Regions from separate parts of the Leifsonia sp. Y862 genome, predicted to be linked through region 2. Evidence: predicted binding sites of a transcription regulator. Region 2 holds the regulator's gene; the other holds the start of a gene.
What was found. Region 2 encodes HrcA, which represses chaperone genes, less so after heat shock. Its sites were predicted from a motif close to TTNGCACTCGNNNNNNNCGAGTGCNAA; they were not measured.
Positions count from the first base shown of each region.

Region 1: a site for HrcA is predicted at 2,249-2,275, ahead of groL (chaperonin GroEL). Genes of this name have one in related genera too.

Region 1 is NZ_JBYHFR010000001.1:1,692,181-1,698,051, reverse strand. It holds gene AC25Z0_RS08000 (DUF3263 domain-containing protein) at 1-47, shown strand, start outside; gene AC25Z0_RS07995 (LytR C-terminal domain-containing protein) at 60-629, shown strand; gene AC25Z0_RS07990 (cold-shock protein) at 818-1,021, shown strand; gene AC25Z0_RS07985 (DUF3048 domain-containing protein) at 1,190-2,200, shown strand; gene groL (chaperonin GroEL) at 2,319-3,947, shown strand; gene AC25Z0_RS07975 (hypothetical protein) at 4,103-5,194, shown strand; gene AC25Z0_RS07970 (hypothetical protein) at 5,335-5,517, opposite strand; gene AC25Z0_RS07965 (hypothetical protein) at 5,531-5,871, shown strand, end outside.
Region 2 is NZ_JBYHFR010000001.1:768,557-774,427, forward strand. It holds gene AC25Z0_RS03635 (HNH endonuclease signature motif containing protein) at 1-457, shown strand, start outside; gene AC25Z0_RS03640 (DUF4870 domain-containing protein) at 698-1,075, opposite strand; gene AC25Z0_RS03645 (DUF4870 domain-containing protein) at 1,316-1,768, opposite strand; gene hrcA (heat-inducible transcriptional repressor HrcA) at 1,982-3,004, shown strand; gene dnaJ (molecular chaperone DnaJ) at 3,052-4,161, shown strand; gene AC25Z0_RS03660 (16S rRNA (uracil(1498)-N(3))-methyltransferase) at 4,168-4,947, shown strand; gene AC25Z0_RS03665 (histidine triad nucleotide-binding protein) at 4,968-5,348, shown strand; gene AC25Z0_RS03670 (PhoH family protein) at 5,467-5,871, shown strand, end outside.

The sequences.
Region 1 (5,871 bases), 920 kb from region 2:
TCAACGCCGACTCCAGCCAACCGAGTGACCACCCTACCGAGGACTGAATCAGACTGACGATGCCGAAAAAACCTGCGAAAGACCGCTTCGATACCCTGCCGCACACGACTGAACGCGTCGGAGCCCACCGCGCCGTCGGAAGTAGAAGGAAAGGCTGGGTCACCTTCGCCTGGGCCCTCTTCGCGACGATCGTGCTCGTCGGCCTGGGGGCCGTCGGCCTTCTCGCCCTCAACGACAGGCTCAACTTTGAGTTGCCTGGCGCAGCGAGCAGCACCGCAGCCGCTCCCACAGAGGAAGCACCGGCTGAAACTGTCGCTCCGACACCGGAGGCCACTCTTGACCCGAGCATCAGCATCACGGTGCTGAACGGAACGCCAGGCACTGGTGTTGCTGCAGCCGTCGGACAGACCTTGACGGATGCAGGCTGGAGCGTTGGCGCAACCTCGAACGCCAGCACCGAAGACGTCCCGACGACCGTCGTGTACTACCAGGACCCGACTCTCGAGGGAGCGGCACTCGGCGTTGCAAGCGCCATTCCAGGCGCCACCACCCTGCTGTCACCCGACTTCGCGGAAAGCGGCGCGGCCATCACCGTCGTGGTGGGCAACGACTTCGTTCCCGCAGGCTAGGCTCACCCCCCTTCAGAACCCGTGCCGCCGACCGCGTGAATCGGCGGGTGGTCCATCGCATTAACGTCGTGTAAATTGTTGCCATTTCGCGACGTTTAAGGTGGTCACAGCTATTTTCTTTTGGCTGCGTTTGGCTAGTATCTGGACGTGGATATGTACCACGCACTACGCACCAAGGGGAGTAACACATGGCGAACGGCACCGTTAAATGGTTCAACGCTGAGAAGGGCTTCGGCTTCATCACGGTTGACGAGGGAGGGCAGGACGTATTCGTTCACTACTCCGCCATTGACATGAACGGCTACAAAGTCCTCGAAGAAGGCCAAGCGGTCGTCTTCGAGGTTGGAACGGGTGCCAAGGGCCCGCAGGCTGAAGCGGTTCGTCCGCTCTAGTCCGTATCAGGCATCCGTATCAAGCACCTCGTATCAAGCACCTCACATCTAGCACGCAAATTTCGGGGCACGCCCCAGCTAACGCCGTCCGGTACTCCGGGCGGCATTAGTGTTTGGGTCGTGACTTCGAACCTGAGAGCCTCCTCGCGCCCCCGTCTTCTCGTTTCGATGTTTGCATTGGCCGTGCCTGCCGCACTGCTCCTTGGGGGTTGCTCTGCCGTCGAACCATCGGCGGCTTCGACAGCGGATGCCGCACAGCGCCACTCGTCATACGAGGAGCCAGACGCCACCGAACTTGCACCGCTCCGAGGGACGACCATTCCGGCGGGAAGCCTGCAGAACCCGTCGCTCGCCGCGAAGATCGACAACCACAGTGACGCTCGCCCCCAGATCGGCCTGGAGCGCACCGACATCGTCTTCGAAGAACTCGTGGAGGGTGGCATCACCCGCTACGTCGCAGTCTGGCAGTCAGATGTCCCCGATCTCCTCGGGCCGGTGCGCTCGATCCGACCGATGGACCCCGACATCATCGCACCACTGGGTGGCATCGTCGCCTACTCAGGTGGCCAGGAGCAGTTCATCGACATGATGAAGCGCACCGATGTCGTGAATGCGGTCTTCGACTATGACGAGGCAGGCCTCTTCTACCGGATCGATGGCAAGGACTCTCCGCACGATGTCGTGGTGAAGGCCAGGGAACTCATCGCCGAGCACGCGGAGCTCACTCCTCCTCTGCAGCAGTTCGCGTATGCAGCCACTGCCTCCGGTTCGTCTGCCGTTGTCGATGGCGTGCCAACGGGCACCATCAACACACGATTCTCTGACGCGCGGTGGCCGAGCTGGACGTGGTCGGTAGCCGACGGGGCATACCTGCGGTCGCAGGAGGGTGAACCCGACCTCGACAGCGACGACCATCAGCTGGCGTCGACCAACGTTGTCGTGCTGCGGGTCGAGATCGACTGGACGTACGGAGAGGTTCCGAAAACGACGATGATCGGCACCGGAGAGGCGTGGGTCTCGACCGGCGGCAAGAGCATTCACGCGACCTGGTTCAAGGACGCGCAGGCTGCTCCGATCCGTCTGGTTGACGACAGCGGCGTCACGATTCGACTCGCGGCGGGCAACACCTGGATTGAGCTGGTCCCGACAGACCAGGGCTCGGTGGAACTGCTGCCATAGCGGCCCGCCGATTACTTGCACTCTCGGCATCAGAGTGCCAGAATCGACTTAGCACTCTCGTTATTTGAGTGCTAACCCACCACTTTTTTGGAACGTCCGGGAGGGACGAGAAACACACATGGCAAAGATCATTGCTTTCAATGAAGAGGCCCGTCGTGGCCTTGAGCGCGGCCTGAACATCCTCGCTGACACGGTCAAGGTCACCCTCGGCCCGCGCGGACGCAACGTCGTGCTCGAAAAGAAGTGGGGCGCTCCCACGATCACCAACGATGGCGTGTCCATCGCCAAGGAGATCGAACTCGACGACCCGTACGAGAAGATCGGTGCTGAGCTCGTCAAGGAGGTCGCCAAGAAGACTGACGACGTCGCAGGCGATGGCACCACGACCGCAACCGTCCTGGCTCAGGCACTGGTTCGCGAAGGACTGCGCAACGTTGCAGCCGGCGCTGACCCGATCAGCCTGAAGCGCGGCATCGAGAAGGCGACTGCAGCAGTCATCGCCGAACTCATCGCCAGCGCCAAGGAGATCGAGACCAAGGAAGAGATCGCGGCCACCGCATCCATCTCTGCCGGCGACGCCGAAATCGGCGCGATCATCGCTGAGGCAATCGACAAGGTCGGCAAGGAAGGTGTTGTCACCGTCGAGGAGTCGAACACCTTCGGCACCGAGCTCGAACTCACCGAGGGCATGCGCTTCGACAAGGGCTTCCTGTCGGCATACTTCGTCACCGACCCCGACCGTCAGGAAGCGGTCTTCGAAGACCCCTACATCCTGATCGTCAACTCCAAGGTCTCCAACATCAAGGACCTGCTGCCGATCGTTGACAAGGTCATCCAGACCGGCAAGCAGCTCCTCATCATTGCTGAGGACGTCGACGGCGAGGCTCTGGCCACGCTCGTTGTGAACAAGATCCGTGGCATCTTCAAGTCGGTTGCCGTCAAGGCTCCTGGCTTCGGCGACCGTCGCAAGGCGCAGCTGCAGGACATCGCCATCCTCACCGGGGGTCAGGTCATCTCTGAAGAGGTTGGCCTCAAGCTCGAGAACGTGACCCTCGACCTTCTCGGTAACGCCCGCAAGGTCGTTATCACCAAGGACGAGACCACCATCGTCGAGGGCGCTGGAGACGTGGAGGCAATTGCCGGCCGTGTCGCCCAGATCCGTGCCGAGATCGAGAACACCGACAGCGACTACGACCGTGAGAAGCTCCAGGAGCGTCTCGCGAAGCTTGCTGGTGGCGTTGCAGTCATCAAGGCCGGCGCCGCTACGGAGGTTGAGCTCAAGGAGCGCAAGCACCGCATCGAAGATGCAGTCCGTAACGCAAAGGCAGCTGTCGAAGAGGGCATCGTCGCCGGTGGTGGCGTTGCGCTCATCCAGGCTGGCAAGGCCGCATTCGAGAGCAAGGCAGTCCTTGACCTCGTCGGCGACGAGGCAACTGGCGCGAACATCGTGCGCGTTGCCATCGACGCTCCGCTCAAGCAGATCGCACTCAACGCCGGCATGGAGCCGGGCGTTGTTGCAGACAAGGTGCGCAACCTGCCCGTCGGACACGGCCTCAACGCCGCGACCGGTGAGTACGTTGACATGATCGCTGCCGGAATCAATGACCCGGTAAAGGTCACCCGCTCCGCGCTGCTGAACGCATCGTCGATCGCTGGCCTGTTCCTCACCACCGAGGCCGTTGTCGCCGACAAGCCGGAGAAGAACTCTGCTCCTGCTGGCGACCCGACCGGTGGCATGGACTTCTAAGTCCGCTTAGTCGTTCACCGCTTCACCTGCTTCACACGCTGGGCGTCTCCTTCGGGAGGCGCCCAGCGTCGTTGTATCGGCTGCGCGGGGCTATCGTGATCCGATCGAGAGCGGATGTCGCCCGGACCTATGATTCCTGCCGTTAGCCTTGGCTCATGAAGAATGTGGGGATTCGTTCAGCTCTCGCCGTACTGCTCGTCGTCGGGATGGCAGGATGTGCCGCGGCAGCGCCTTCGGTAACTCCATCCGTATCCCCATCGGTGACGGCAGCGCCCGCGCCCAGTCCAACGCCTGAACCCGTCACCTGGCCTGTGCAGCTGGTGCCAGGCAGCTGCAGCGATCTACTCCCGCAAGCAACCGTCGATGCCATTTTCGGCGAACCACTGCCGGGGGTTCAGCGGGCCGACGTGGCCGGGCGTGACGGGATCTGGGCGGCTGCCGCCCGGAATTCCGGATCATTGGAGTGCATGTGGGGTGTCGACTCCGTCTCTGAGAATCCTGAAGAAACCCACACCGTCCGCGTGACTGTCGTTCCGCACGCAGCCGACATCGCCGCGAGAATTAGCAGCGAACTCGACGGGAATGTGCCGGGCGAGCCGTCCGGGGGTTGCGCCTGGGGCTACTGCAGCAGTGGAGCGCTGCTCGGCGAGTACTGGGTCGATATGGAGGTCGGGGGAACAGGCGATCCGGCAGCAGTCAACGGCACCGGCGTGCAAGCGGCGATCGATACCGTCATGGCGGCTGTGCGGGCGATGCCACCGAGCAACGCCGCCGAGTTCCCCGCGCAGTCGGCGTCGTGGCCAACGCTCTGCGGGGACTTCGTGAGTGAACAAGCCATCAGTGACGCACTTGACCTGCCCGCCGCGACATTCACGGTCGGATATAGCTACCGAAGCAGCAACGCCACGTACGGCGCAATCATGGCCGGCGGTGGTTTAGTCTGCGGAATCGCGCGCGACGGTGGCGGGAGAAGTGCCTCGATTGTGACTCTGCCTGCGTCAGGTGACCTCTTTGCCGCAGCGCGGGACGTGGCCGCGTTATCCGACGAGGTCGAGGCGATTGAGATCTCTGGGCTGGAAACAGGCTCGGCCTTTGTGCGGCGCAGTCCGGAGACCCCCACCCAAGCATCGCTCGAGATGAACCTTCGCGGCACTTGGGTGCTGCTCAGCATGGGAGCAGCCACGGAGCAGGAGGGCAACCCGGCGTCACGATTGATCCGCTTGGCCGAGGTGCTGGCCGCGGGCTAGATCATGCTGTGCGGGCTCCGGCAGCTTCCGCACCATCACCACTAGCCTGTAGCCATGGGGAATCGATGGGGTGTGGCCGGGCTGAGCGTGCTGCTCACGGCATTGGTGTTGACCGGCTGCGCAGCGGAGGCATCGCCTCCTCAAAGTGCGCCGGTATCGCCGTTGCCCACCTCCGCACCAACTTCGACGCCAAGCCCAGCGTCCGACAGACCCACGCCACGCTTGTCGGCAACGTGCGACGACCTGGTGCCGCCGGCGGTAGTCAGGGCGGCGGTGTCCGACGATGTTGTGGTGATGCCGGTCGCCCTGGACGAACGATTCAATACTCCAACCACGATGGCAACCAGACAGCTGGGCGCGCTCGTGTGCGTCTGGGCGAACAAGGAGCTGTCACTGCCGTGGGATCCGGATCCTTCGTACCGAGAAGCGATCCTGGAGATCGTGCCCGATGGTGCAGCGCCGTGGGAGAAATACAAGAAAACATATGCGTCGACCAGCGAGCCCTCTCCATACGGGGCCGACGCGATTGGTCCGCGATGCGTGATGGCGACTGACTACGGTCAAGGCGGATGCTATTTCCAGGGTCTCATCGGCAGCTACTGGGTAGACCTCCGGCTCGAAGGCACGGGTGCCGGTACTGCCGAGTCCGAGACTGAGATGTCAGCCATCGCCCGCCA
Region 2 (5,871 bases):
TGATGGGCAGGTGGCACCCATCTCAATGCTGACGGTGGAGCAGATGGCGTGTGCCGGGGGAGTGCAACCGGTCACGATCAATGCGAAGGGCAAGATCATCGAACTTGGGGTCACCGACCGGTGCTTCTCCGGCCAGCAGCGCCGTGCAATCACCCTCCGGGACGGCGGCTGCATCATCCCGGGCTGCCAGAGCCCGGCCGCGTGGGCCGAGATTCACCACGTCATCCCGGATGCGCTCGGCGGGCCCACCGAGGTGGGTAACGGAGTGACCCTGTGCTGGTTCCACCACCGAACGATTCACCGGTCGGGGTGGCAGATCCGGATGGTCGACGGGGTGCCGCAGGTGAAGGCCCCGATCTGGATGGACGGGCAGCAGCGGTGGCATGTGGCCACGAAGTCCCCGACCCGGATGGCAGACCAACTCGCCGATAGACGTGATCATCCGCAAACGGGCTGAACAGAACCGACCCGGCCGTGTCTGTATTGGTCCGAGACCCCACCCGGTTGAATGATCAGGACCCGCGTGAAGCATGCTCCTAGGGGGCCCGAGCGCGCACCGGGCGCACCGTGGGCCGCGAGCGCGCGTTCACGTTCTGCTCCGACATCCGCTCAACGAAAGAAGCCGCTCACCAGATCGTGACCTGGTGAGCGGCTTCTTCCGCGTGACCGCCGGTGCGGCCTCACACGAGAGTGCGAGCTAGCTGACGAACTTGATCGACAGCGGGTACACGTACGCCTCGCCCTTGTTGGCAGCGACTGCGGCCATGATGCTGAAGACAATCGTCACGACCCATACGGCGAAGACGATCAGGATGCCGATGAAGACGGCCGTCAAGATGGCGCCGATGATGTACGCGATCAGCATGGTGAGCTGGAAGTTCAATGCCGCAGCGGTGTGCTGGCGAATGAACGGGCCGCGATCCTTGAGGACCAGGTAACCGATCAGTGCGGGCAGCAGCTCGAAGAAGATTCCGCCGATGTGGATGAGCGTCGCCCAGAGCTTTTCGTCAGCCGGGCTGAGCTGGCTGGGAGACTGGTACGGGTTGGCGGGAGGGGGTGGAGGTGCATCAGACATGGTGTCTCCTTTGGCGCTGGGATCGTATGGCGCTGGATCGCGCACGGGGCGGGCAATGATGACGTGCAGTGAAACGCGGACATGCGGAAAACGCGGTGATGTCCAGTCAATACAGTACAGACAGAGCGAGACGCAATTGGGGACGAATACGCGTGTCTGGCGTGGCTACGTCATCCGCGGGCTCCGTGACCACTGTTTGGTCAAGCCCGTATTGGTCAAGCCCGTATTTGGTAAAGCCGGCTATCCGATGAAGCGGATGGCGTACGGGTAGCGATAGTGGTACCCATCCTTCGCCTTCATGAAGCCGAGGATGGAAAAGACGACACCGAGGATCCAGAGCACCCAGAACAACAGGCCGATGAACGAGATCAGGCCGAAGGTCACGACGGTCACGATGAAGCTGACGACGTAGATCACCACGTACCCGATCGACAGGGTGATCTGGAAGTTGAGTGCTTCCTTGGCTTCCACGTTGGTGAACGGACCGCGCTGTCTGAAGACAAGCCAGATGATGAGCGAGGGAAGGAACCCCAAAATACCGCCCAGATGAGCCAGGGACGCCCACTGCCGGTCGTCCATTGTCGACAGGGTGGTATTCGGGTTCGGCGGAACGTAAGACTGCCGGAAGCCGGGCGGCGGCTGTTCCTCGCCGTCTGGCGGTTCTGGGGGAGTCTGTGCATCCGGATCAGTCATGATCGCGCCTTTCAGACGATTGCACGCTCCAGGCGGTCATGCCAATCTCGCGCGCCGTTCTGTATGCCAACGCTACTGCGGTGAAACTCCGGTTGGCAATCAATGAAGGCACAGGTAGACGCGATATGATTGGCACTCAGTCAATGCGAGTGCTAACGCGAAGAGTATGCGAGCGCCGACGTGAACGCCGAGTGAAGAGGGGACTGTAACAGCATGGTTTCCGAACGCAGCCTTGAAGTCTTGCGCGTCATTGTTCAGGACTACGTCGCCTCCCGCGAGCCGGTCGGATCGAAATCGATCGTCGACAGGCACTCCTTTGGCGTCTCGGCCGCGACAATTCGCAATGACATGGCCCTGCTCGAAGAAGAAGAACTGATCGCCGCACCGCACACCTCGTCGGGGCGCATCCCCACCGACAAGGGATACCGGCTGTTCGTCGATCACCTCGCCAATGTGCGCCCGCTGACTCCAGCTGCGCGCCAGGCGATCGAAACCTTCCTCGGTCAGTCCTCCGACCTCGACGAGGTCCTGGCTCGCAGCGTGCGACTTTTGTCACAGCTGACGAAGCAGGTCGCCCTCGTGCAGTACCCGTCGCTGTCCCGCGCCCGCGTTCGCCACGTCGAACTCGTGCCGCTGACCGATCACCGAGTGTTGTCCGTGCTGATCACCGACTCCGGTCGGGTTGAACAGCGCGTCATCGACCTGCCCCGTGCTGTCGATGAGCAGCAGCTTGCCTCGATCCGTGCCCGGCTCAACCAGTCTGTCGGTGGGTCGACCATGACAGAGGCAGCCAAAACGCTGACGGATGCCGGCGACTTCGGCCCTGCCGTAGAAGCCGATCTGCTCGGCGTGATCGTGTCCACCCTCATCGAACAGGTCGGGGCGAACCGCCACGACCGCCTGGTGATGGCAGGAGCTGCGAACCTGGTGCGCACTGAGGAAGACTTCAGTGGCAGTATCTACCCCGTGCTCGAAGCGATTGAGGAGCAGGTTGTCCTGCTTCGCCTCTTCGGTGAGATGGTGGCCGACCAGCACGGTGTCTCGGTGAGCATCGGACGTGAGAATGCGTCATTCGGGCTGGGGGAGACATCCGTTCTCACCAGTGGATACACCTCAGCCGGCGGCGACCTGGCCAGGCTGGGTGTGCTCGGTCCGACTCGCATGGACTACTCGAACAACATGGCTGCGGTACGCGCTGTTGCCAGATACCTCTCCCGTCATCTCGGTGAGAACTAGCTTTTATATCCACTTTCCCGCACACAGATCAACAAGGAGAGCCGCTTTTGGCTGACCACTACGAAGTCCTGGGCGTTTCCAAAGACGCAACGATCGATGAGATCAAGAAGGCGTACCGTCGCCTTGCCAGGCAGCTCCACCCCGATGTGAATCCTGGTGCTGAAGCATCGGAACAGTTCAAACTCGTCACGCACGCCTACGACGTCCTGAGCGACCCGAAGCAGCGCCAGCAATATGACATGGGCGGCCAGGGCGGTGGCGGATTCGACGGCGGCAACTTCGGAAACTTCGGCGACATCTTCGAGACGTTCTTCGGTGGCGGCGGTGGCGGCGGCAGTCGCGGACCCCGCTCACGTCGTGAACGCGGCCAGGATGCACTCATCCGCGTCGAGGTTGACCTCGAAGAGGTCATCTTCGGCACGCACCGCGACCTCGAGGTCGACACGGCCATCGTCTGTGAGACCTGCAACGGCAGCTGCTGCCAGCCGGGCACGTCGCCCGTCACCTGCGACATCTGCCACGGCACCGGAAGCATCCAGCGCGCAGTGCGCTCCCTGCTCGGCAACGTGATGACGTCAAGCCCCTGTGGCACCTGCCGCGGCTACGGCACCATCATCGCAACGCCGTGCGTCACCTGCCAGGGACAGGGCCGTGTTCGCGCCCGTCGCACCGTGGCCGTCGACATCCCCGCCGGCGTCGACACCGGTCTCCGCCTGCAGATGCCAGGCAGTGGAGAGGCCGGCCCCGCTGGCGGCCCGAACGGTGACCTGTACCTCGAGATGAAGGTACGTCACCACGACATCTTCAGCCGCAACGGCGACGACCTGCTCTGCACGCTCGAAGTGCAAATGGCGGATGCCATCCTCGGCACGACCACGACGCTCAAGGGTCTCGACGGCGACATCGAGATCGACCTGAAGCCCGGCACCCAGAGCGCCGAGATCCTCACCATCAAGGACCGCGGCATCACCAAGCTGCGCGGCAGCGGCCGAGGAGACCTGAAGATCGGCATCCAGGTCGTCACCCCGACGAAGCTCGATCACAAGGAGAAGGAACTCATCCAGCAGTTCGCGGCCAGGCACAAGGGGCACGCCCCAGAGCTCAGCCAGTTCCAGCAGGGCCTGTTCTCCAAGCTGCGCGATCGCTTCCTCGGCTAGATCCTGATGGCCCATTTCTACCTGGACGAATCGCTGCGCCCTGAAGACTGTTCCGCCGGTGCCATTGTGCGCATCGGCGGCAGCGAAGCCAAGCACGCGGTGACGGTCAGCCGGGTTCGCCCCGGCGAGTCGCTGCTGCTCGGAAACGGTCATGGCCTGGTGCTCTCCGGCACCGTGGTCACGGCGGAGTCCGGCGAGCTGACGCTGCGCGTCGACGAAGCGACGCTGCACGCGGCGGCGACCCCTCGCATCCGTTTGGTGCAGGCCCTCGCCAAGGGTGACCGTGACGAACTGGCCATCCAGGCGGCGACAGAGCTCGGTGTCGACGGGGTCATTCCGTGGGCAGCCGCCCGCTCAATCTCGCGCTGGGACGGCGCGAAGGTCGCCAAGGGCAGGGAACGCTGGGCTGCCATTGTGCGCGAGGCGAGCAAGCAGTCGATTCGCCCGTGGCTGCCTGATGTCGCCGACCTCGTGACGACCAAACAGTTGGTGAAACTCGCGGCCGAGACGCGGATGCTGCTGCTGGAGCCGACCGCGTCACTCCGACTCACCGAATTCACCGTCGACGACAGTGCCAGTGACGACAGTGCACGTGACGACAGTGCACCCGACGACAGGGACATCGTGCTCGTCGTCGGCCCAGAGGGCGGCATCGCCCCCTCTGAGCTGTCGATGCTCGAGGCGGCAGGGGCAACCCAGGTTCGTCTGGGCGAGACAGTCCTCCGCACGTCGACGGCCGGGCCGGCCGCCCTGGCGATCCTGAACGCAACGCTTCACCGTTGGTAAGCGCCGCTTAAGATAGAGATATGTCTTCTTCAAGCGCGGGCCATACCGAGAGTGCAGCACCGTCGATCTTCAGCCGCATCATCGCGCGCGAGATCCCGGCCACCATTGTGGCCGAAACCGATCGCGTCATCGCGTTCGAGGACATCGCCCCACAGGCCCCCGTACACATCGTGATCACGGTGAAGACGGAGGCATACCGAAACGTGGCTGAGCTTGCCGCCGGTGATCCTGCACTGCTTGCCGAACTCGTCGCTGTCGCGAACGAGATCGCTGTCGAACGCACGAACGGACAGTTCCGCCTGGTGTTCAATACCGGGGCGGATGCCGGTCAGACGGTATTCCACGTGCACGCGCACCTGCTCGGCGGCCACCTCGCGGAGGGATCCCTTGGCGGACGCTAACGAGGGGCCGGGCGTGAACGCGGATCCGGCAGTGAATCCGGGGCCGGTGAACCCGGCGGTCGGGAACCCGGCGCCCGGGGATGTGGCCGAGGCACGAATCCACATTGACGGTATCGCCATGGTGCGCCTCCTCGGGCCACAGGACAGGTTCCTGACCACCATCGAAAAGCAGTACCCCAGCGTGAGCGTGCATGTGCGCGGTAACGAAATCACGCTGACCGGCCCCGCCGTCCAGGTGGAAGCCGTCAGGCGCCTGATGGAGGAGTTGCAGTTGATGATCCACAACGGCCAGGACCTCGGGGAGAACGACGTGACGACCTCGGCGAAGATCTTGAACGACGACAGCACACGCAGCCCGTCAGAGATGCTCGGCCAGGCGATTCTCACGTCGCGCGGCAAGAGCATCCGCCCAAAGACCCTGGGCCAGAAGGACTATGTCGACGCGATGGACGAGCACACGATCGTGTTCGGCATCGGACCGGCCGGAACCGGCAAGACGTACCTCGCGATGGCCAAGGCCGTC